4 regions of the Marinobacter liaoningensis genome follow, and region 3 is predicted to be linked to each of the others. Evidence: predicted binding sites of a transcription regulator. Region 3 holds the regulator's gene; each other region holds the start of a gene.
The links. The regulator sigma-54, encoded in region 3, starts transcription at its own class of promoters, with help from an activator protein. The targets are predictions, from matches to a motif close to ANTGGCATNNANNTTGCTNT.
Positions count from the first base shown of each region.

Region 1: a site for sigma-54 is predicted at 3,973-3,992, ahead of glnK (P-II family nitrogen regulator). Genes of this name have one in related genera too.
Region 2: a site for sigma-54 is predicted at 4,227-4,246, ahead of KZO34_RS14980 (sigma 54-interacting transcriptional regulator). Genes of this name have one in related genera too.
Region 4: a site for sigma-54 is predicted at 1,882-1,901, ahead of glnA (glutamate--ammonia ligase). Genes of this name have one in related genera too.

Region 1 covers NZ_JAHXKI010000002.1:2,244,832-2,250,813, forward strand. Annotated here, with positions in the region: gene speA (biosynthetic arginine decarboxylase) at 1-713, opposite strand, end outside; gene speE (polyamine aminopropyltransferase) at 925-1,806, shown strand; gene KZO34_RS12600 (DUF6316 family protein) at 1,906-2,100, shown strand; gene KZO34_RS12605 (ammonium transporter) at 2,169-3,452, opposite strand; gene glnK (P-II family nitrogen regulator) at 3,524-3,862, opposite strand; gene KZO34_RS12615 (accessory factor UbiK family protein) at 4,245-4,499, shown strand; gene KZO34_RS12620 (YifB family Mg chelatase-like AAA ATPase) at 4,570-5,982, shown strand, end outside.
Region 2 covers NZ_JAHXKI010000003.1:379,631-385,612, forward strand. Annotated here, with positions in the region: gene KZO34_RS14970 (acyl-CoA dehydrogenase family protein) at 1-992, shown strand, start outside; gene KZO34_RS14975 (thiolase family protein) at 1,013-2,194, shown strand; gene KZO34_RS14980 (sigma 54-interacting transcriptional regulator) at 2,284-4,197, opposite strand; gene KZO34_RS14985 (ABC transporter substrate-binding protein) at 4,498-5,922, shown strand; gene ntrB (nitrate ABC transporter permease) at 5,925-5,982, shown strand, end outside.
Region 3 covers NZ_JAHXKI010000002.1:426,599-432,580, forward strand. Annotated here, with positions in the region: gene KZO34_RS04230 (KpsF/GutQ family sugar-phosphate isomerase) at 1-619, shown strand, start outside; gene KZO34_RS04235 (KdsC family phosphatase) at 619-1,188, shown strand; gene lptC (LPS export ABC transporter periplasmic protein LptC) at 1,185-1,835, shown strand; gene lptA (lipopolysaccharide transport periplasmic protein LptA) at 1,819-2,376, shown strand; gene lptB (LPS export ABC transporter ATP-binding protein) at 2,354-3,079, shown strand; gene KZO34_RS04255 (RNA polymerase factor sigma-54) at 3,234-4,766, shown strand; gene hpf (ribosome hibernation promoting factor) at 4,879-5,187, shown strand; gene ptsN (PTS IIA-like nitrogen regulatory protein PtsN) at 5,274-5,744, shown strand; gene rapZ (RNase adapter RapZ) at 5,773-5,982, shown strand, end outside.
Region 4 covers NZ_JAHXKI010000006.1:59,463-65,444, reverse strand. Annotated here, with positions in the region: gene KZO34_RS17625 (DUF4124 domain-containing protein) at 1-143, opposite strand, end outside; gene glnA (glutamate--ammonia ligase) at 324-1,727, opposite strand; gene typA (translational GTPase TypA) at 2,271-4,082, shown strand; gene pip (prolyl aminopeptidase) at 4,182-5,144, shown strand; gene dtd (D-aminoacyl-tRNA deacylase) at 5,237-5,680, shown strand.

The DNA.
Region 1 (5,982 bases), 1.8 Mb from region 3:
TCGCGCAGTGTGTTGACGACGTCCAGCACCTGGCTGGCCGACAGACCGAACTTGGATTTCTCGCCACCGGTGTTCTGCCAGTTGCCTTTACCAATGGTCGCGAGTCGGGCGCGAACACCGATCAGGGGGGAAACCTCAAGGTCGCGGGCTTCCTTTAGGATCAGTGGCAACTCGGATTGTTTTTCCACCACGATGAACACCCGGTGGCCCAGTCTTTGGCCGATCAGAGCCAGGCGGATGTATTCCCGGTCCTTATAACCATTGCACACAATGACCGAGCCTGGCTGTCGGGACATGGCCAGTACCGCCATGAGTTCGGGCTTGCTGCCGGCCTCAAGTCCGATCTGGCCTTTGCTGGCGGCCGGCTCTGCAGACACCAGTTCCTCGACCACCCGATGCTGCTGGTTGACCTTGATTGGGTAGACGGCCGTGTACTGACCCCGGTACTCCTGGTCTGCGGCGACCCGGTTGAAGGCGTTGCACAGCTTGTTGACCCGATCGTGGAGGATGTCGGTAAAACGAATGAGTACGGGTAACTGAATGCCGGAATCCGACAGTGAGCGGGTCAGCTCCGGAAGATTGATCCTAGCCTGACTGTGGCCGCGATCCGGACGTATCAGGACTTCGCCATCCCGGTTCACGCCAATATAACCATCGCTCCAGTGGGCAATGTTGTAGACCTTGTGGGCAGCGGTGCCGCTGGGTTCGCTCATGCTTGCTATCCTGTCAAAAAACCGGGACCGACCGAGACCAGGTGAACAGGGCCGGTGTATGGGCGTCATTGTATGGATTCCATCCGCCGGCTAAAAGAACGGGATGTGGAAAATACGTGTTCTTCCGGGCGATTAAAGCTTTAGCTGCCCCTTTGGCATCCCTACAATACGGCCTTTGACCCGGCTTACGGACCACAGCAGGAGAAACATAATGACGGCATTGAACGAAGGCTGGTTTACCGAGGTGTTTCAGGATCAGGGAACGGCGTTTTCCCTGCAGGTAAAGAAGAAACTGCACGAAGAGCAGACCCCGTTCCAGAAACTGGAAATCTACGAAACCGAGACCTTCGGCAATCTGATGGTACTGGACGGTTGTGTGATGCTGACCACCCGGGACAACTTCCTGTATCACGAGATGATGACCCATCCGGCCCTGTTCACTCATAAGGATCCGAAAAAAGTGGTGATTGTAGGTGGCGGCGACTGCGGTACCCTGAAGGAAGTGCTCAAACACCCCGGGGTGGAAGAGGCCTGGCAGGTGGAAATCGACGAGCGGGTGACCCGCATGTCCGAGAAGTACTTTCCGGAGCTGTGTGAATCCAATGGTGACCCCCGCGCCAATTTCTTTTTCGGCGATGGCATCCAGTGGATTCGTGATATTGAGCCCAACAGCCTCGATCTGATCATCATCGACAGCACCGATCCTGTGGGTCCGGCGGAAGGGCTTTTTGCGCTCGATTTCTACCGCGACGCCATGCTGGCTCTGCGTGACGGTGGCTTGATCGTGCAGCAGAGCGAATCGCCCCTGCTGCACACCAATACCATCATCAAGTCGATCCACGAGGATATGCGCAAAGCCGGATTTGATCACGTTCAGACCCTGCCGTTTCCGCAACCGGTGTATCCGACGGGTTGGTGGAGTTGCACCATGGCTGGCAAGGATAAACCGGTTCGTTACTTCCGAGAGGAAGACGCCGATACCCGCCCGTTCGTGACACGCTATTACAATGCCGGTGTTCACCTCGGAGCCCTGGCCATGCCCCAGTTCATGCTGGATGCCCTGGAGGACCCGGTTGTACCCGGGGAGGCCTGAAAAACGCCTGTGCTCGACAGACTGACCAGATTGGCTACACTCAGAGGTGTGCTCAGAAAGTGAGCGGAGTCGTGGTTCGCTGTGCAGGAGATGTGGAATATGGATGTGCGCAAGGGTGAGGCAGAACGTCACTGGTTTCGCAGTGACCGGTTCGAATTGGTGAATGGACAATGGTTCTTTCAGACTCGTGAGGGGGTGCTCGAGGGGCCTTTCGACAATATCAGGGAAGCGCAAATGGAGTTGCTGCTCTATCTTCGTCACTCCGAGGATGTGCTATACAGTGGCACCGGCTGACATTGCTGCCGCAAGACACAAAAAAGGGCGCCCCGAGGGGCGCCCTTTTTGATCGTGCCAGCCGGCGGTTACGGCTTGCTGCTGACAAACTCCGGGTAGGCTTCCATACCACACTCGGACAGATCCACACCTTCGTACTCGTCCTCTTCGGAAACCCTGATGCCCATGACGGCCTTCAGGATGCTCCACACGATCAGGCTGGTACCGAAGACCCAGACAAAGATGGTGAGCATGCCGACCAGCTGACCCATGAAGGTCGCGTCTGCGTCAGACAGCAGGACTGCGAAGATACCCCAGATACCGACCACACCGTGGACGGAGATGGCACCGACCGGATCGTCGATACGCAGCTTGTCGAGGGTAACGATGGAGAAGACCACGATCACACCACCGATGGCACCGATGACGGTGGCCAGCAGCGGAGACGGATCAGCCGGCTCGGCGGTGATTGCTACCAGACCAGCCAGGGCGCCGTTCAGGGCCATGGTCAGATCGGCCTTGCCGAACATGATGCGGGCCACGATCAGCGCAGCGATCAGGCCACCGGCAGCAGCCGCGTTGGTGTTCAGGAACACGTTGGCCACTTCGTTGGCGACACCGATACCACCCAGTTTCAGGGTAGAGCCACCGTTAAAGCCGAACCAGCCCATCCACAGGATGAAGGTACCAAGCGTTGCCAGCGGCAGGTTGGCACCCGGGAAGGCCTTGATCTGGCCGTTCGCGCCGTATTTGCCTTTCCGTGCACCCAGCAGCAGGACGCCAGCCAGGGCAGCCGCCGCACCGGCCATGTGAACGATACCGGAACCGGCATAGTCGCTGTAGCTCAGCTCGTAGATGCCGAATACGGAATCGCCGTTCCAGGTCCAGGAGCCCTGCATCGGGTAGATCACGCCGCACATAACCACTGCGAAGGCCAGGAAGGCCCAGAGCTTCATACGCTCGGCGACCGCACCGGAAACGATGGACATGGCAGTTGCCACGAAGACTACCTGGAAGAAGAAGTCGGAAGCGCCGCTGTACTCGCCCATGTCGCCGAAGCCGGCTTCGGTGGAGGCAGCAATAACGCCGGCCACGGCCGCGTCGTCCATTTCAGCAACGGTGGTGATGCCGCTGAGGAAGATACCGCCGCCATACATGATGTCGTAGCCGCAGATCAGGTACATCGTACAGGCAACGGCGAACAGAGCGACGTTTTTAGTCAGGATTTCAGTGGTGTTTTTTGCACGCACCAGACCGGCTTCCAGCATTGCGAAACCCGCAGCCATCCACATGACCAGGGCACCGCACACCAGGAAGTAGAAGGTGTCCATTGCGTACTGCAGTTCAAAGATATGATTAAGATTGCTTTCCATGTGAAGCCCTCCGCACGAGGCTTTTCAGGTTATAAATTTTTTGCGTTGGCTATTCGTTTATTCGAGCTGGATCAGACCGCTTCTTCGCCGGTTTCACCAGTCCGGATCCGGATGGCTTGCTCCAGTTCAGTCACGAAGATCTTGCCGTCACCGATCTTGCCGGTGTTGGCCGCCTTGGTGATGGATTCGATGACCTGGTCCAGCAGGTTGTCGCCGATGGCAACTTCTACTTTGACCTTGGGAAGGAAGTCCACGACATACTCCGCACCACGGTAGAGTTCTGTGTGGCCTTTTTGCCGACCGAAGCCTTTGACTTCAGTGACGGTTACGCCTTGCACTCCAATCTCGGATAGTGCCTCACGGACATCATCCAGTTTGAAAGGCTTGATGATCGCTGTCACAAGTTTCATTGCTTTCTCCTTGATATTGCCGTCCCAACATTTTAGGGCCCGTCGGCCATTTGTTGGATTCGGGATGCTGCCACCTCGCACACCAATTGTGCGGATTGCGTGCGAGACCTGTAGCATCGTATGTGCCAACGCAAAAAAAGGCTTTAATAACAACCTATTACGCAGTGGCTGTCCCAGATTGGAGCAAAAGCGTGCACCAAAATCGGGCGCCTCGCTCCGGAATGGGCCAAATTAGAGCGGGCCCGGTCGGAGCGTCGTCGGGCATTATACTGCCGACCGGATACAGTATGGCAGGGGCTGCGGTGTGATACACTCCCGCGAAGCGGTTATAGGCGCTGTCTTTGGTCTAAACCGGCCATTATTCGAATCAGAGAGGTGATGCGTGAAAGGTCCGCAGGATATCTTTTCCCAGTTGCAGGGTCAGTTTGGCCAGTTTGTTCCCGATATGGCCCGGGCTGCCCGGGAAGATTTTGAAACCCAGGCCCGCGCCACGGTCATGGCCGTTCTGTCGCGTCTGGAGTTGGTCACTCGGGAGGAGTTTGACGCGCAGCAGGCGGTATTGATGAAGACTCGTGAGAAGGTGGAGGCGCTGGAGCGCCGGGTCACGGATCTGGAGCAGAAACTGCAGGACCAGTAACCTCTGACGGGCAGGCAGGACGCCGCGCCCAACTCTCTGATCTGCAGCCAATAAACCATGGAAGGTTGTCATGCTTGCTATTGTTCATTCCCGCGCCTGCATTGGCGTGTCGGCTCCGGCGGTAACCGTCGAAGTTCATCTCTCCGGTGGCTTGCCGGCCCTCTCCATCGTCGGCCTGCCGGAAACCGGGGTCAGGGAGAGTAAGGAGCGAGTGCGCAGTGCGCTGCTCAACGCCGGGTTTGAGTTCCCGGCTCGCCGCATCACCATCAATCTCGCCCCCGCGGACCTGCCCAAAGAGGGTGGCCGATTCGATTTGCCCATTGCGCTTGGCATCCTGGCCGCCTCCGGTCAGATCCCCGCAGACAGTCTCGGTGCCTGTGAATTCGTCGGAGAATTGTCCCTTGATGGTGCACTCCGCCCTCTGAAGGGTGTTCTGCCGTCGGTGCTGGCCGCCCGCAATGACAGCCGGGCCTTGCTGGTGCCCCTCGCCAATGCCGACGAGGCCGCGCTGGCCAGTCAGGAGGATGTCCTGGCGGCTGGGCATCTGCTGGCGGTGTGTGAGCACCTGGCGGGTCGCGCCCGGTTGGTGCCGTTGGCCAGGGCATCTGCGAGGTCCGGGCTGGACGCTGCCCGGGATTTGCCGGACCTGTCCGATGTCCGCGGCCAGAGCGTACCGCGGCGAGCCCTCGAAGTGGCCGCTGCGGGAAATCATAACCTGCTGTTCTTCGGGCCACCCGGGACCGGTAAGAGCATGCTCGCCAGCCGGCTGCCGGGCATTCTGCCACCATTGACTGATGAGGCCGCCATGGAGGTGGCCAGCGTGCATTCGGTGGCGGGTCTGGCATCGGGTGTCGAGGGCTGGTGCCGGCCACCGTTTCGCGCGCCCCACCATACCGCTTCCGCGGTGGCGATGGTCGGTGGTGGTAGCAGCCCCCGGCCGGGGGAGATCTCCCTGGCCCATCGGGGCGTACTTTTCCTTGATGAGTTACCGGAGTTCGAGCGTCGGGTACTTGAGGTGCTGCGTGAACCCATGGAAACCGGGGAAATTGCCATCAGCAGGGCTGCGCGGCAGGTTCGGTTTCCGGCCTGTTTCCAGGTCGTGGGCGCAATGAATCCCTGTCCGTGCGGTTTCAACGGGCACCCCACCGTTGAGTGCCAGTGCACGCCCCAGCAAGTCCTGCGCTACCGGTCGAAAATTTCCGGTCCGCTTCTGGATCGGTTTGATTTGCACGTGGAGGTGCCGGTCCAGAGTGGTGACCTCCTGATGCGACCGGTGGGGGAAGGCGAATCCAGTGCCCTGGTGGCGGCCCGGGTGGCCGACGCCCGGGCCCGTCAAGATGGCCGCGGTCACCTGAACTCGGCCCTCTCCGGTCGGGCGCTTCAGGAGGCCTGCCGTCTGGATGAGCCGGGTGAGCGCCTCCTGTCGGGAGCCATGGAGAAGCTAGGGCTCTCTGCGCGGGCTTTGCACCGGATTCTCCGGGTG
Region 2 (5,982 bases), on a different contig from region 3:
TCGATGTGCCCGAGGACTGTGGCGGCATTGGCGCACCTTTCCAGTTCTCTGTGGTGGTGGGCGAAGAGCTGGCACGACTGGGCTTCGGTGCGCTGTCCACCAACGTGATGGTGCATTCGGACATCGTTGCGCCTTATCTGAGCCACATGGGCAATGATGAGCAGCGTCAGCAGTGGTTGCCAAAGCTGGTCTCCGGTGAAGCCGTGGGCGCCATTGCCATGACCGAGCCCGGCGCGGGCAGCGACCTGCAGGCGATCCGCACCAGCGCGGTGAAAGACGGCGACGATTACATCCTCAACGGCTCCAAGACCTTCATCACCAACGGTCAGCATGCCGATATGGTGATTGTCGCGGCCAAGACCGACCCGAAAGCCGGAGCGCGGGGCATCAGCCTCTTCCTGGTGGACACCTCGTTGCCGGGGTACAGCAAGGGTCGGAATCTGGACAAGATAGGCCAACATTCCGGAGACACCTCCGAGCTGTTCTTCTCCGACATGCGCATTCCCTCGTCCGCGCTGCTCGGTGAGGAAGGACAGGGTTTCATGTACCTGATGCGCGAATTGCCCCGTGAACGCCTGGTGATTGGCGCCCTTGGTGTTGCCGCTGCCCGGGGCTCCCTGGACCTGACCATTGCTTACGCTCAGGAGCGGGAACTGTTCGGTCAGAAGCTGGCCCAGTTGCAGAATACCCGCTTCGAAATTGCCCGAATGGAAACCGACTACCGGGTGAACAAGGCGTTCGTGGACCAGTGCATCGACCAGTACGACCTTGGCGAGCTGGATGCACCGACCGCCTCCATGGCCAAGTACAGCGCCACGGAGATGCAGTGTCGGGTGGCCGATGGCTGCCTGCAGCTGTTTGGCGGCTATGGCTACACCACCGAATACCCGATTTCCCGGAACTTCATCGATGCCAGGGTGCAGCGCATTTATGGCGGCACCTCGGAAGTGATGAAAGAAATTATTGCCCGGTCCGTTTTGGGCAAGGGCTGATTGGTTAGAGAGGAAAAATCATGAGTGACAACAGTGTAGTGATTGCTGGTTCGGCCCGGACTCCCATGGGCGGCATGATGGGCTCGCTCAGCTCGGTCCGTTCCCCGCAACTGGGTGCGGAATCCATCAAGGCCGCCATTGAGCGCTCGGGCCTGCAACCCGCAGACATCCAGGAAGTGATCATGGGCTGCGTTTTGCCCGCGGGCCTCGGGCAGGCGCCTGCCCGTCAAGCCTCTCGCGCCTCCGGCATTCCGGACAGTTCCGGCTGCACCACCATCAACAAAATGTGCGGCTCCGGCATGCAGGCGGTGATCATGGCGCACGACCAGATCAAGGCCGGGACCAACAACATCATGATTGCCGGCGGTATGGAGAACATGAGCCAGGCGCCGTACCTGCTGCCCAAAGCGCGCGCCGGCATGCGCATGGGCCATGGCCAGGTGCTCGACAGCATGTTTCTGGATGGCCTTGAGGATGCCTACGAAGGTGGCCTGATGGGTGTCTTTGCCCAGCGCACGGCCGACAAGTACGACATCAGCCGGCAGGCCATGGACGAGTTTGCCATCGGTTCACTGCAGAAGTCCCTGGCCGCCATTGAGAATGGCTGGTTCAAGGACGAGATTGTCCCCGTGAGTGTCGCTGGCCGCGGTGGCGACACCCTGGTGGACATCGACGAGCAGCCGGGTAATGCCAGGCCGGAAAAGATTCCCAACCTGAAGCCGGCGTTTGCCAAAGACGGCTCGGTGACGGCGGCCAATTCCAGCTCCATCAGCGACGGTGCCTCGGCCCTGGTGCTGACTTCGGCCGCTGAGGCCGATGCCCGCGGTCTCGTTCCGCAGGCGCGGATTGTGGCCCATGCTACCCACGCGCGCCTGCCGTCCGAATTCACTCTGGCTCCTATTGGCGCCATCGAGAAGGTCCTGAAGAAGGCCGAGTGGTCGGTGGACGACGTGGACTTGTTCGAGATCAATGAGGCCTTTGCGGTGGTAACCCTCGCTGCGATCAACGAACTTGGCCTGCCCGCAGAAAAGGTCAACGTGCACGGTGGCGCTTGTGCCCTGGGTCATCCGATTGGTTCCTCAGGCTCACGGATCATCGTGACCCTGATCAATGCGCTTAAACAGCGTGGCCTGAAGCGTGGTGTGGCGTCTCTCTGCATTGGCGGGGGCGAAGGCACTGCCGTGGCCATTGAACTGATCTGATTTGGGAGATCGCTGCTCAATGTAGCCTGCCTTGCTGTGGGGCGGGCTTGCGGGGTGGCCGGTGGATTTATCATGACGGGTTTACAGAGTTAATGATTCTTTGACCGGAATCGAAGCGGTTCGATCTTTAGCTTTTTCAGTCTTGAGGCCAGGGTGGTCGGTTTGACGCCCAGCAAGGTCGCCGCGCCGTCATCGCCGAATACCCTGCCATTGCTCATGGTCAGGGCCTGCGTCAGGTTCTTTTTCTCCAGGTCCCTCAATTCCTGCTCGGTCATCAGCTCGCCGTTGAAGTGCCTGGGCGGCGGTGTTGATGCCGCTGGTGCTCTGGCCGGGGAATCCTGTCCCGGCAGGTCCAGATCAAGGCAGCCGTTTGCGGTGATTACCTGTCGCTCGATCACGTTTTCCAGCTCCCGCACATTGCCCGGCCAGGGGTAGGCCTTCAGGGTTTCCACGTCTCGTTCTCGCAATACAAGGGTGGGCCGGTTGAACTTCTGGCAGGCCCGGCTAAGGAATTCCTGGGCGAGGATGGGGATATCCTCCAGACGCCGGCGTAGGGGCACCGATTCGATGGGGAAGACATTCAGGCGGAAGTATAGGTCCTCCCGAAATGTCTTGGCTTGGATTTCCGATTTCAGGTCCCGGTTGGTGGCGGCAATCACCCGGACATTGACCGCTCGGGTGCGGTTTTCGCCCACCCGCTCAAACTGCTGGTCCTGCAAGACTCGCAGCAGTTTGCCCTGGAGCTCCAGTGGAATCTCACCGACTTCGTCCAGAAACAGAGTGCCTCCATCGGCCAGTTCGAAGCGGCCTGTACGGTCGCTCACCGCTCCGGTGAAGGCGCCCTTGATGTGGCCGAAGAACTCGCTTTCAAACAGATCTTTCGGGATCGCCGCGCAGTTCACCCGAATCATTGGCCGGTCCCGGCGATCGCTGGCCTGGTGGATGGCCCGTGCAATCAGTTCTTTGCCGGTGCCTGACTCCCCGGTCACCAGCACGTTGGCATCGGTGGGTGCGACCAGCCCGATGCGTCGGGCGATGCCCTTGATTGCTTCACTCTGCCCCACCAGCTCGTGAAAATGGTGTTCGGCGCTAAGTTCTTCCTGCAGGTAGGCGTTTTCCATTTCCAGGCGGTGCTTCAGGCTCTTCACTTCCTCCAGCGCGTTCTGCAGTTCTTTCCGGGCTTCCTGGCGGGCCGAGATGTCGCGGAACACCACCACAGCACCTACCGGATGTCCGTTATCGAGAATGGGCGTGCTGGTGTACTCCACGGCAAAGCCGCTGCCGTCCTTCCGCCAGAACCAGTCTTCGCCGACGCGCTTTACGCTGGCATCCCGGAAGGCTGCGTAAATTGGGCAGTCCTTCAGAGGGTAAAGGCTCCCGTCCGCGTGGGAGTGGTGTACAACCCGATGTAGAACCCGGCCCATGAGTTCGTCCATTCGCCAGCCCAGCATTCGTTCGGCAGCGGGATTTGCGAAGGTGCCTCGCCCTTCCGCATCCACGCCGTAGATGCCTTCTCCCACCGCATGCAGGATAAGCTGGTTCTCACGCTCCATGTCTTTGAACAGCTCTTCGACTCGCCGCCATTCCAGCAGACCGCCCCGGTGGTAGTGGTTGGCATCGTGCCGTTCGCGCAGGGTACGAAGTTGTTGCCGGTCTCGAAGCAGCAGCAATATGCTCTGGGATTCCGCTTCCCCGACCCGGGAAGAAGAGATTTCCAGCTCAACCGTGTGGCCATCCCGGTGCTGGAGAATAAAGTCCCGGCTCCAGCCGTGGCTTCGGAACAGTGTCTCTTCCGTAAAGGCAATCAGTTGTGGGCGTTGATCGGTGAACAGGCGGGTGCAGGGTGTGCCTTTAAGTGACTGCCTATCCGTGCCGATCATCCGGCCCATAGAACTGTTGGCCGCCAGAATCAGGTCCCGGCTGGCGTCTACCAGCAGGGCGGCCTCCGGCAAATGATCAATCCAGTTGGCGGTATCGAAGGCATCTATGGCGTCGGGATTCATGGCAATGTCCTGAGTAGTTCAAAAAGAACACAACAAATCTTATGCCAACGACGAAAAATCGTAGTCTGAGATACGAAAAATCGTGAAACACGAAATATCGTAGCAAAGGCGACACTCACTACTTTAGAAAAAGGCGTTATAAAATAAAGCCTTAGATGTTTTTCAAGACTTGGCACGAACCCTGCGATAGCTCTATAAGAAGCCCCTGCCCGTTCTCTGATGTTTCAGTGCCGGACTTGAGATGCTCCTTTTTTGCACCGTGAGAGTGCATAAACAATTTGAGAGTAGGGAGAGTGCCCCATGACCACGAAAAGCCTTGGCAATCCGTTTAACGGTGACCAGTCTCTGATTCACGCAAAAACCTGCGGATGCCCGGAATGCAAACTCGGGCAGGAAACGCCGTCGGTGTCCCTGAATCTTCAGCAATCACAGAGCCGGGACGCAATTGCCTCAGAAGCCGCCATGGATTCCGAGGCCATGATGGACCGGGCCATTGAAAGCGCCGTCGTCCGCTCGGTGTTCGGCCATAATGACCATAGCCGCCGAAGCTTCATGAAGATGATGGGGGCAGGCAGTGCAGCGGCCTTGTTGGGAAGCGTCTTTCCTCTGGATAAGGCCAAGGCGGCCGTGAAGGAATCGCTCGGTAAGCTCGAAAAAACCAAGTTGAACGTCGGATTTGTTCCGATCACCTGCGCGACGCCAATCATTATGGCGCACCCCATGGGTTTCTATGAGCGTTACGGCCTGGATGTCACCGTGACCAAGACCGCAGGTTGGGCCGTAGCCCGGGACAAGTCCCTTGCTGGAGAGTATGACGCTTCCCACATGCTCACTCCCATGCCCCTGGCCATGTCTATGGGCGCCGGCTCCACACCGGAGCCGTTCATTATGCCGGCGGTTGAGAACATCAATGGGCAGGCCATTGTCCTGCACGTGGATCATAAGGACAAACGGGATCCTAAGCAGTGGAAAGGCTTCAAGTTCGGTGTGCCGTTCGAATACTCCATGCATAACTTCCTGTTGCGTTATTACTTGGCCGAAAACGGTATCGACCCGGACAAAGACGTGCAGATTCGAGTGGTTCCGCCACCCGAGATGGTCGCTAACCTGCGTGCCGGCAACCTGGACGGTTACCTTTCACCAGATCCGTTTAACCAGCGTGCGGTATGGGAAAAGGTCGGGTTCATTCATATGCTTACCAAGGATATCTGGGAAGGGCACCCGTGCTGTGCCTTTGCTTGTAGCCAGAAGTTTGCCACCCAGAATCCGAACACCTACGGTGCCTTGCTGCGCGCGATCATCGACGCAACCCAGTACTCCAATAACCCGGACAACCGCAAGGAAATTTCCGAGGTTATTGCACCCAAGAACTACCTGAATCAGCCGGCACCGGTAATTCAGCAAGTGCTTACCGGCTATTACGCAGACGGCCTGGGCGAAGTGAAGAATGTTCCGGACCGTATCGATTTCGATCCATTCCCGTGGCACTCCATGGGCGTGTGGATCCTCACCCAGATGAAACGCTGGGGCTACATTGAAGGTGATGTGGACTACAAAGGCATCGCCGAGCAGGTCTACCTGGCGGGCGAGACCGGCAAGATTATGGAAGAGTTGGGTTATACCGCCCCTGACAGGACTTACAAGACCCACACCATCATGGGCAAGACGTTCGATTCGGATCGTGCGGAAGAGTATGCACGCAGCTTCGATATCGGGAGGGTGTAAACATGGCCTCCTTGAACGTTCGGGCAGCGCTGCTGTCGGTTTCGTTCCTGGTTTTGGCTC
Region 3 (5,982 bases):
ACCACTGATCAGCATGACCGGCAATGCGGATTCCACACTTGCCCGGGAAGCCGTGGCCAATCTGGATGTCAGCGTCGAGACCGAGGCCTGCCCCCTGGGGCTGGCCCCGACCTCCAGCACCACCGCGACACTGGTGATGGGCGATGCCCTTGCGGTTGCCCTGCTGGATGCCCGCGGATTCAGCTCCGAGGATTTTGCGCTTTCTCACCCGGGCGGCAGTCTTGGACGACGCCTGCTGCTCCGCGTCTCCGACATCATGCACACCGGCCACCGGATCCCGAAAGTTCCAGAGGGCACCACTCTGAGCGGAGCCCTGCTGGAGATTTCGCAAAAGGGCCTGGGTATGACAACCGTGGTGGACGCAAATGGCAAGCTGACCGGTGTGTTCACCGACGGGGACCTGCGCCGCACCCTCGATAAGAACGTCGATGTGCACACCACCCCGATCGAACAGGTGATGACCCACAACGGCAAGACCATCCAGGCCGACCACCTGGCGGCAGAAGCATTGAATATTATGGAAGAGATGAAAATCAATGCCCTGCCCGTCACCAGCGAACAGGGTGAACTGGTCGGCGCTATCAACATGCACGACCTGCTCCGGGCGGGAGTTATCTGATGGCCGCCCATACCAGCCCATTACAGGACGCCTGGTCCGAGACGCTCCTGACAAAGGCCGCCCGCATTCGCCTGATTGCGCTTGACGTCGACGGCATCATGAGTGACGGAAAACTCTATTTCAGTGCCCGCGGCGATGAACTGAAGGCCTTCAACATCCTCGACGGACTGGGCCTGAAACAGTTGATGGCGGCCGGTATCACGGTGGCGGTAATCACCGGCCGCCAGTCGCCACTGACCGAAAAGCGCATGCGGGATCTGGGCATTCCGCAGCTGATGCAGGGCCGGGAAGATAAGCGGGTAGCGCTTCAGGAACTGGTCAGCACGATGAACCTCTCCCCCGAAGCCATTGCCTACATGGGCGACGACCTGCCCGACCTGCCTGCCATCCGCTATGCCGGCCTGGGCATAACAGTTCCCAACGGGTACTGGCTTGTGCGCGAACACGCCGATTACTGCACGCAGGCCGCGGGCGGCAACGGGGCCGTCCGGGAGGCGTGCGATCTGTTGCTGACCGCACAGGACAGGCTCGATAATGCCCTGTCGAAATACCTGGAGCCCGACGCATGAGTGCCGCCTCACCCGGCGAAAACGATAACACCGAAGACGAAGCGAAAAGCAGCCTGCTTTCGATGCTTACGCTCGACGATCGGCCATGGTTGCGCACTCTGGCTCTTGGCGGCACCATCGCAGCCACGGTGTTCCTGATGTGGCGCAGTGACGAGCCGCCCATGGTTCAGGATGAAGCGGCGGAACTCCGGGGCAAGACAGAGCCGGATGGCTTCGTTATAAACGGCAGCTACACCTCCTATGACGAGGATGGCAACCTGAAGATCCAGTTTACCAGCCCGCGGATCGAACAGTTCGAAGAAGGCAACGTCGCTACGATGAAGGCACCCCGGGCCAAACTCTTCGGTCAGCCGGAGACCACCCCATGGATTGTCGAAGCAGAGAATGGCAGCCTGCTGCAGAATGAAGGGATACTCTATCTGACCGATCATGTACGGGTGGTCAGAACCATCGACGAACGGGAGGCTACCCTGACCACCACGAGCCTGACGCTGGACAATGATCTCGGCACCGTCTACACCGATGCCCCCGTCACCATTACCGACAGGATTGGCGTAACCCGGGCAAAAGGCATGAGGGCCTGGATCGACGAACGCATTCTCGAACTTAAATCCCAGGTGGAAGGACGCTATGAAACTGGCAAATAACCGATTATGGACGCTGTTGGCGATCACCCTGGCCCTGTCTTTCACCGGGCCCGCGTCCGCGTTCAATCTGGATTCGGACCTGCCGATCACGGTAAGCGCCGACAACGCTCGACTGGACGACGCCCAGGGCATCGCCACCTACAACGGTGACGTTGAACTGGTTCAGGGCAGAACCCGGCTGACGGCAGAACGGGTAGTACTCTATCGCAATGCTGAAGGCCTGAGCCGGATTGAGGCGTCTGGCAAACCGGCCCGCTACCAGCAACCCACCCGCAACGGCGAGGGCGAAACCGATGCACGGGCGCTGAATATCACCTGGTCTGCCGACGAAAACCGACTGACTTTTGAACGGGAAGCGATCATTGAGCAGAATGGCAACCTGTTCCGCGGCGACGTCATTCATTATGATACCGTCCGTCGGGTCGTGACTGCCGAAGGCGGCACGAAAACCGAAACCGGCAGCGGCCGTGTCGAAATGGTCATTCAGCCACGCAGTACCGGGGGCATACAGGGATCCGATGGCAGTTCTGAGAGCCAGTAACCTGGCAAAAAGCTACAAACACAAGAAAGTGGTGCTCGATGTCTCGCTGGAGATCCGCAGTGGCGAGATCGTCGGACTTCTGGGCCCCAATGGCGCCGGCAAGACCACCTGCTTCTACATGATCGTCGGACTGGTTCCCGCTGACCGCGGCCGCATCATGATCGACAGCCAGGACGTTACACCGCTGCCCATGCATGGCCGGGCCCGGAAAGGAATTGGCTATCTGCCTCAGGAGGCTTCTGTGTTCCGGAAGCTGACAGTCCGGGACAACCTTATGGCGATCCTCGAAACCCGTAAGGGTATGAGTCGGGCTGACCGGGAAAGTCGCCTGGAAGAGCTGCTGGAAGAATTCCACATTACCCACATCCGCGACAGTGTAGGCATGGCGCTGTCAGGCGGTGAGCGCCGGCGCGTGGAAATAGCCCGGGCACTGGCCATGGAACCCGCTTTTATCCTGCTGGACGAACCCTTTGCCGGCGTTGACCCGATTTCGGTGAGCGATATCAAGCACATTATCCGTCACCTGCGGGACAAGGGCATCGGGGTACTGATTACGGACCACAATGTCCGGGAAACGCTGGACATCTGTGAGACGGCGTACATTGTATCGGGCGGCCACATCATTGCCTCTGGCAATTCGGAAACCATTCTTGCGAACCAGCAAGTAAAAGAGGTCTACCTCGGTAACGAATTCCGACTGTGATAACCGCTGCCCGATTGTGTTGATGAACCCGAGCAAGTAAACTCGGCAAAGAACTTGCTAGGGCATTTTTTGGTAACGGCAAGTAACCGGCATACAACAATTTTTTATTGAACTTAGGGTATTACAGCGCCTGATGAGTGACGGATCCTGAACCATGGTTATGAAAGCCTCCTTACAGTTAAAGCTGGGTCAGAGCCTGACCATGACGCCCCAGCTGCAACAGGCGATCCGGCTACTACAGCTATCCACCCTCGATCTTCAACAGGAAATCCAGCAGGCTCTGGAGTCCAACCCGATGCTGGAAACCTCGGAAGACGACGATCAGGCCGAAGCGGCGTCGAGTGACGACGAGCGCGGTCAGGAGGAGTCCGCAGCGGAAACGACGGCCGATTCCGGTACTGACGCCAATACCGACTGGGATGAATCGGAAAACGGACCAGACTGGGCCTCGGAAAACGAGATTCCCGATAACATCCCCGACGATCTTCCCGTCGACACCGCCTGGGACGACATCTATCAGTCAGCCCCTGCCCCGGCCGCCCGAAACGAAGACGAGAACGATCACGACTTCGAAACCCGCAACTCCCCGAGTGAAACCCTGCAGGATCACCTTGAATGGCAATTGAACCTGACGCCGCTGAGCGAACGGGATCAGGCCATTGCCCATGCCCTGATGGATGCAGTGAACGAGCGAGGCTACCTGACCAGCCCACTGGACGACATCCACGCAGGACTGCTGGATGAAACCGAGGAAGACCCACTGGAACTGGATGAAGTGGAGGCAGTCCTTCATCGCCTGCAGCATTTTGACCCGCCCGGTGTCTTTGCCCGGGACCTGCAGGAATGCCTGCTCATCCAGCTGAACCAGTTACCGCCCGAAACGCCCTGGCTTGCCCAGGCACGCCTTGTGATCACTCACTACATTAACCTGCTGGGCAACCGGGACTACGCCCAGTTATTGCGCCGAAGCCGACTCAAGGAAGATCAGCTGCGTGATGTTCTGGCCCTGATTACCGGGCTGAATCCGCGCCCGGGCGATGTGATTGACCGCGCCGAACCGGATTACGTCATTCCCGATGTCATCGTCCGCAAACACAACGGCAGATGGCGGGTTGAACTAAATCCTGAGATTGCACCACGCATCCGCGTCAATGCGAGCTATGCTTCTCTTATAAGACGGGCAGACAGCAGTGCTGATAACACCTACCTGAGGGATCAGCTGCAGGAAGCCAAATGGTTTATCAAGAGCCTGCAGAGCCGCAATGAAACCTTGCTGAAAGTGGCGACACGCATTGTCGAGCACCAACAGGGTTTTCTGGATCACGGCGAAGAGGCCATGAAGCCACTGATCCTCTCAGACATAGCGCAGGCGGTAGAAATGCACGAGTCGACAATTTCCCGGGTCACCACGCAGAAGTATATGCACACACCGCGGGGTATTTTCGAGCTGAAGTACTTTTTCTCGAGCCACGTCAGTACCGATGAAGGCGGCGAATGTTCATCAACAGCCATCCGTGCAATGATCAAGAAACTGATAGCGGCCGAGACACCGAAAAAGCCGTTGAGCGACAGCAAAATTGCGACCATGCTAGGGGAACAGGGTATCAAGGTGGCCCGTCGGACCGTCGCCAAATACCGGGAAGCGATGCATATTCCACCCTCTAACGAGAGAAAAAGACTGGTTTAGGGGCGCACTGTCGAAAACAGCGCTCCCCCGAGCCAAACTTTGCCGGCGCAGTGTGCGCCAGCCCTCAGGCCCGGCCCCGTTGGGACCGGCATGATGACAACAGGAGACGCCTATGCAACTCAACATTTCAGGCCATCACGTAGAACTGACTCCCGCACTCAAGGATTACGTCTCAGAAAAATTCGAGAAACTCGAGCGTCACTTTGACCATATCAGTAACTGCCAGGTTACCCTGCAGGTGGAAAAGGTGCGTCAGATGGCGGAAGCAACGTTGCACGTGGTTGGTGGTGATATTCACGCAAAGGCAGAAAACGAGGACATGTACGCAGCGATTGACGGGCTGATTGATAAGCTGGACCGCCAGATCCTCAAGCACAAGGAAAAGAATGTAGACCGGATGCACGGAAACGGCGCTCGTTAACCGACCGTTTTCATGCATGTCATCTCATCGCGCTGCGGCATGGATAACCTGCCGCAGCCTTTTTTTTACGGAAATGCAGTCGATTCATGAGCGACACATCCCTGACCATAGATAACATCCTTGCGCCGGAGCTGACTTTGTGCCGGATACCCGCCTCGAGCAAGAAACGGGTACTGGAATTCATTGCCGAACAGATTCACCGGCACGACGATTCTCTCAGCGAGACCCAGATCTTCAACAATCTGGTGTCCCGTGAGCGCCTCGGCAGCACCGGAATCGGCCAAGGCATTGCCATACCCCATTGCCGCCTGGAGGGACTGGACCATGTGGTGGGCGTTCTGATGACGCTCGAAGAGAGCATCGAGTTCGACGCCATTGATAACCAGCCCGTCGACCTCGTATTTGCCCTCGTTGTTCCCAAAGAGGCCACCAGTGAGCACCTGGAACTGCTCAGCCAGCTGGCGGAAAAGTTCAACGAACGGGTTTTCTGCGATGGACTTCGCCAGTGCGATGATGCCACCACGCTTTATGAACGCATGACCGCTGCAACTGAGTGACACCCAAGAGAGTGGAGACAGAGTGCCCATGAAACTGATCATCGTCAGCGGCAGATCCGGTTCCGGCAAGAGTACGGCACTCCATGTACTGGAGGATCTCGGCTACTATTGCATCGATAATCTGCCCATTGGACTGTTGTTTCCCCTGACCCGCGAAGCTGCCACTCAGGAGTCGCCGGGGCGCCTTCACAAAATGGCGGTCAGTATCGATGCCCGTAACCTGTCCGGGGAGCTGGCC
Region 4 (5,982 bases), on a different contig from region 3:
ACCTCAATAGCCTCGGCGCCGTCGGACGGTTCGTCGGAGTACGTGACATTGCCGTAGGCGTCTACATTCCGGTAGACCTCAGCGCTTGCTGGAACGGCCAGCAGAAGAAAGGCTGCGGCAACTAATCCGGTCCTCGGGTTCATAAGCACACCTGTTTCCATGATTTTAATTGATTATCTGCGGGCGCCGGAGTCATTTCAACGCCTGTGTGGCGGGTTGTTGGTTACATATCGTTAAGGACGTCAGGCACTTGTGAGGGGGTGCACAAAAAAAGCCCCGCACAGGGCGGGGCTTTTTCACAATCCCGAATTAACGGGTTGTTTTTAGCAGGAGTAGTACAGCTCGAACTCGACCGGATGCGTGGTCATGTTCAGGCGCTCGACTTCACCGCGCTTCAGTTCGACGTAACCCTGGATCATGTCTTCAGTGAAGACGCCACCGCGGGTCAGGAACTCGTGGTCTTCTTCCAGGCAATCCAGAGCTTCGGCCAGAGTTTCGGCTACGACCGGAATGTTCAGCGCCTCTTCCTTCGGCAGGTCGTACAGATCCTTGTCCATGGCATCGCCGGGGTGGATCTTGTTCTGGATGCCGTCGAGGCCAGCCATCATCAGGGCAGCGAAAGCCAGGTACGGGTTGGCTGAGGCGTCCGGGAAGCGGACTTCGATCCGGCGCGCCTTCGGGCTGTTCACGTAAGGGATACGGATGGAAGCGGAACGGTTACGGGCCGAGTAGGCCAGCATAACCGGTGCTTCGAAGCCCGGAACCAGACGCTTATAGGAGTTGGTGGAGCTGTTGGTGAAGGCGTTGATGGCCTTGGCGTGCTTGATCACGCCACCAATGTAGTACAGCGCCGCTTCGCTCAGGCCAGCATAGCTGTCACCGGCAAACAGGTTCTTGCCATCTTTGCTCAGGGACATGTGTACGTGCATGCCGGAACCGTTGTCACCAACAACCGGCTTCGGCATGAAGGTGGCAGTCTTGCCGTATGCGTGTGCAACGTTGTGGACGCAGTACTTCAGGATCTGAACTTCGTCGGCCTTCTTGGTCAGGGTGTTGGCGCCAACGCCGATTTCACACTGGCCAGCAGTACCTACTTCGTGGTGGTGAACTTCGATGTTCAGGCCCATGGACTCCATGGCGGCACACATCGCGCCACGCAGGTCGTGCAGGCTGTCAACCGGCGGAACCGGGAAGTAGCCACCTTTCACGCCCGGACGGTGACCGATGTTGTTGCGGTCGAAGTCTTCGCCGGAAACCCAGGCCGCTTCTTCGGAGTGGATGGAGTAGCCTGCACCTTTCATGTCCACTTCCCACTTGACCGAGTCAAATACGAAGAACTCCGGCTCTGGGCCGAACAGGGCGCCATCGGCGATGCCGGTGGACTTCAGGTACTCTTCCGCACGACGGGCAACGGAACGTGGGTCACGCTCGTATCCCTGCATGGTAGAAGGCTCTACGATGTCGCAGGTGATGTTGAGAGTGGTTTCTTCGGTGAACGGGTCCAGAACGGAGCTGGAGTCGTCCGGCATCAGGATCATGTCGGATTCGTTAATGCCCTTCCAGCCTGAGATTGAAGAGCCGTCGAACATCTTGCCGTCGGCGAAGAAATCTTCGTCTACCTCAGAGGCCGGCAGGGTGACGTGCTGTTCCTTGCCGCGGCTGTCGGTAAAGCGCAGGTCGACCCACTTAACTTCGTGTTCTTTGATCAAATCAACTGTCTTGGACATTGTGCATGCTCCGTTAGTTATCCCGCGTGAGCGGGTGTATTCATGTTCGTTTTGCCGGATCGTTCAGAGTCGCTGATATCCGATCTTTTCCTCAGGATTTCGCAGCTTAGCAAAAGCGCCTGCCACTTACCTGCAAATTTCGGCTGATTTCATTTAAGCAAGGCTCTTGCCAATTTTTAGGGCATGGCTCGGAGGCGCACAACCACGCGGGTTTGGGCCGTTTGTGGGGTATGTCCGGGGTTTTCTCTGGTGCAACGCTGTCGCTCGAACGCACAAAAATGGTGCATAAATATCGGGTCATGACCTTGGATGGTGCGGGCAGGTGTTCAAGGAATAGGCGTTTTTCTTCATATTAACGGCATGGACTTTTCGATATACTGCGCGCCGCCTCATTTGTACCCTGATCTGCACTGACGTTCGGGGCGCTGGTGCCGCCCGGTGCCGACTAATGGGTTCATTTTACGGATTTGAGACGGCATGTGAGAGGCTTGGCCTCCTGAAGACCCTCTCAGGTCAAAGAAAGCATGCCGCAGGATTATAGTTGTGATTGAGAAGCTTCGTAATATCGCCATCATCGCTCACGTCGACCATGGCAAAACCACACTCGTAGACAAATTGCTGCGCCAGTCCGGTACGTTGGATCGTAAAGAGCTCGAAAACGAGCGGGTAATGGATTCCAACGACCAGGAAAAAGAGCGTGGTATCACCATTCTGGCCAAGAACACGGCTCTGAAGTGGAATGAGTACGATATCAACATCGTCGACACCCCGGGCCACGCCGATTTTGGTGGTGAAGTGGAGCGGGTAATGAGCATGGTGGATTGCGTGCTGCTGGTGGTCGATTCAATCGATGGTCCGATGCCGCAAACCCGCTTCGTAACTCAGAAAGCGTTCGCAGCTGGCCTGCGTCCGATTGTGGTGGTGAACAAAATCGACCGTCCGGGCGCTCGTCCGGATTGGGTGGTCGATCAGGTGTTCGACCTGTTCGATGCCCTCGGCGCGACTGAAGAGCAACTGGACTTCCCGATTGTATACGCCAGCGCCCTGAACGGTATTGCCGGTTTGGATCACGAAAACCTGGACGACAACATGGATGCCGTGTTCCAGGCAATTGTCGACCACGTGCCCGCGCCGAATGTCGATATGGATGGTCCTTTCCAAATGCAGATCTCGCAGCTGGACTACAACAGCTTCCTGGGTGTGATCGGTATCGGCCGCATCATGCGGGGCAAGGTCAAGACCAACTCCCCGGTGACGGCAATCGGAGCCGACGGCAAGAAGCGCAATGGCCGTATACTCAAGATCATGGGCCATTCCGGTCTTCAGCGTGTTGAGGTTGACGAAGCTCAGGCCGGCGATATTGTCTGCGTGAGTGGTATGGATGAGCTGTTTATTTCCGATACCCTGTGTGATCAGTCCCAGGTTGAAGCGCTGCCCGCACTGACGGTAGACGAGCCGACCGTCTCCATGACCTTCCAGGTCAACGACTCGCCGTTTGCAGGTAAGGAAGGCAAGTACGTGACCAGTCGGAACATTAAGGAGCGTCTGGAAAAGGAGCTCCTGCATAACGTGGCTCTGCGTGTGGAAGAAGGTGAATCTGCCGACAAGTTCAAAGTGTCCGGTCGTGGTGAGTTGCACCTGTCGGTTCTGATCGAGAACATGCGCAGGGAGAATTTCGAGCTGGCGGTCGGTCGTCCGGAAGTGGTTATCCGCGAAGTCGACGGTGAGAAACAGGAGCCGTACGAAAATGTCATCGTCGACATTGAAGAACAGCACCAGGGCCCTGTGATGGAGCAGATGGGTCTTCGGAAAGGCGACCTGACCAACATGGTTCCGGATGGCAAAGGGCGCATGCGTCTTGATTACACCATCCCGGCCCGCGGTCTGATTGGCTTCCGTAACACCTTCCTGACCATGACGTCGGGCACCGGTATCCTGACTTCAACCTTCAGTCATTACGGCCCCATCAAGGTCGGTGACGTTACCAGCCGTCAGAACGGTGTTCTGGTGTCCATGGCAACCGGCACAGCGCTGACTTACTCGCTGGAAACGCTCCAGAGTCGCGGCAAGCTGTTCCTGGATCCGGGTCAGGAAATTTACGAAGGTCAGCTGTGTGGTATTCACAGCCGTGACAACGACATGGTCATGAACCCGACCAAAGGCAAGAAGCTCGACAACATGCGGGCATCTGGCAAGGATGAGGTTATTGGCCTGGTGCCGCCGATCAAGTTCACCCTTGAGCAGGCGCTGGAGTTCATTGATGACGATGAGCTGGTGGAAGTCACCCCCAAGTCGATTCGTCTGCGCAAGAAACTGTTGACTGAAAACGAGCGCAAGCGCGCCAAGAAAAAGTAAGCAAGCGGTGGGAATAAAAAGGGGCAGGTCAGTAGTGACCTGCCCCTTTTTTAGTTCAGTTCAGCTACACTCCGGTTAAACCCTTTTCTGGAACGCCTGATGCTCACGCTCTACCCGGAAATCAAGCCCAACGCCCAGCATCGCATAGCCGTTGATCCCCCTCATGAGCTGTATGTTGAGGAAAGCGGCAACCCGGACGGCATTCCTGTCATCGTGATCCATGGAGGACCTGGTGGCGGTTGTGAGGAGTTCCACCGGCGCTTCTTTGATGCAGAACGGTTCAGAATCATTCTCATGGACCAACGCGGGGCGGGCCGTTCCACTCCGCTGGCGGAACTTGAGGGCAACAGCACGGACAAGCTGGTTGAGGACATGGAGGCCGTCCGTTCATTTTTCGGCATCGACCGGTGGCTGCTGTTCGGCGGCAGTTGGGGGTCAACCCTCAGTCTGGTGTATGCGCAGGCGTATCCTGAAAGGGTGTCAGGTCTGGTATTGCGTGGCATTTTTCTGTGTCGGCCACGGGATATCCAGTGGTTCTACCAGGACGGTGCCAGCCGGGTGTTTCCGGACTACTGGCAGGAGTTCGAGGAACAGGTCTCCGTTCATGAGCGTGCCGACATGGTGTCCGCGTATTACAAGAAACTGACAAGTTCTAATGAACTGGAGCAAATTCAGGCTGCCAAGGCCTGGTCCGTATGGGAAGGGCGTTGCGCGACGTTGCACCCGAACCCACGAGTGGTTGAACACTTCGGTCACCCCCATGTCGCAATCGCCCTGGCCCGAATTGAATGCCACTACTTCATGAATGAGGCCTTCCTGGAACCGAATCAGATCCTCCGTGATGCCCACAGGCTGGCAGGTATTCCGGGTATTATCGTGCACGGTCGCTATGACATGATATGCCCGCTGGACAATGCGCTCGCGCTCAGCAAGGCCTGGCCCGGCGCAAATCTCCGGATTATCCGGGATGCCGGGCACTCCGCGTCCGAACCGGCCATTGTTGATGCCCTGATCCGGGGGGTCGAAGAGGTCGTTGCGAAATCTGGGAAAAGTGCGAGCTAGTCGTGCTTTTTGATGGTTGCGAATCGTTAATCCCGTCGATAGACTCTTCTCCGATTTGATGTTCCGCCGTACGAATTTCCTCAGAGAGACGCATGAAAGGGCTCATCCAGCGAGTATCGGAAGCCAGTGTAGTTACAGGCGGTGAGCGAATTGCGTCTATCGATGCCGGTCTGTTGCTGTTGCTCGGTGTCGAGCGCGGAGATGGCCGTGCACAAGTCGGGAAACTGTGCCGTAAGATTCTCGCCTATCGTGTCTTCCCCGATGATCAGGGCCGAATGAACCGCAGTCTGATCGATATCGGCGGCTCTCTTCTTATTGTTCCCCAGTTTACTCTTGCAGCAGATACAGCGTCGGGCACCCGCCCCGGTTTTTCCTGCGCGGCGGGGCCGGAGCTCGCCAGTGAGCTGTTCGACAGTTTCCTGGCTGAGGCGCAGGCGAAGCTCGGTCGTGAGCGAGTCGAAGGAGGTCGCTTCGGAGCAGATATGAAAGTCCATCTGGTCAATGATGGCCCGGTAACGTTCTTGCTTGAGGTGTGAGGGAGCCTGGAACTGCGCTGACGCACAATAAGGGGGCGGTTAGGCCCGTGATGGCTTCTATTGGTGCGCAAATGCGCCCTCTGACTGTCGGTGTAACGTTTTTGTGACAGTTGGGTGATTGTAACGTATTGATTAACAAGAGTTAAGGGTATTCTGGCCCCGGAATTGTTACACAGGGTTCAGGTTGCTCCTGAGTGCTGTAACGCATAATTACTTGCGTTTCTGGTGCGAAACGAGCTAAAAATGCACCGCCAAATGTTTGCAAAAACAGGTTCATTGTATTAAAACAGGGTCATCATTCA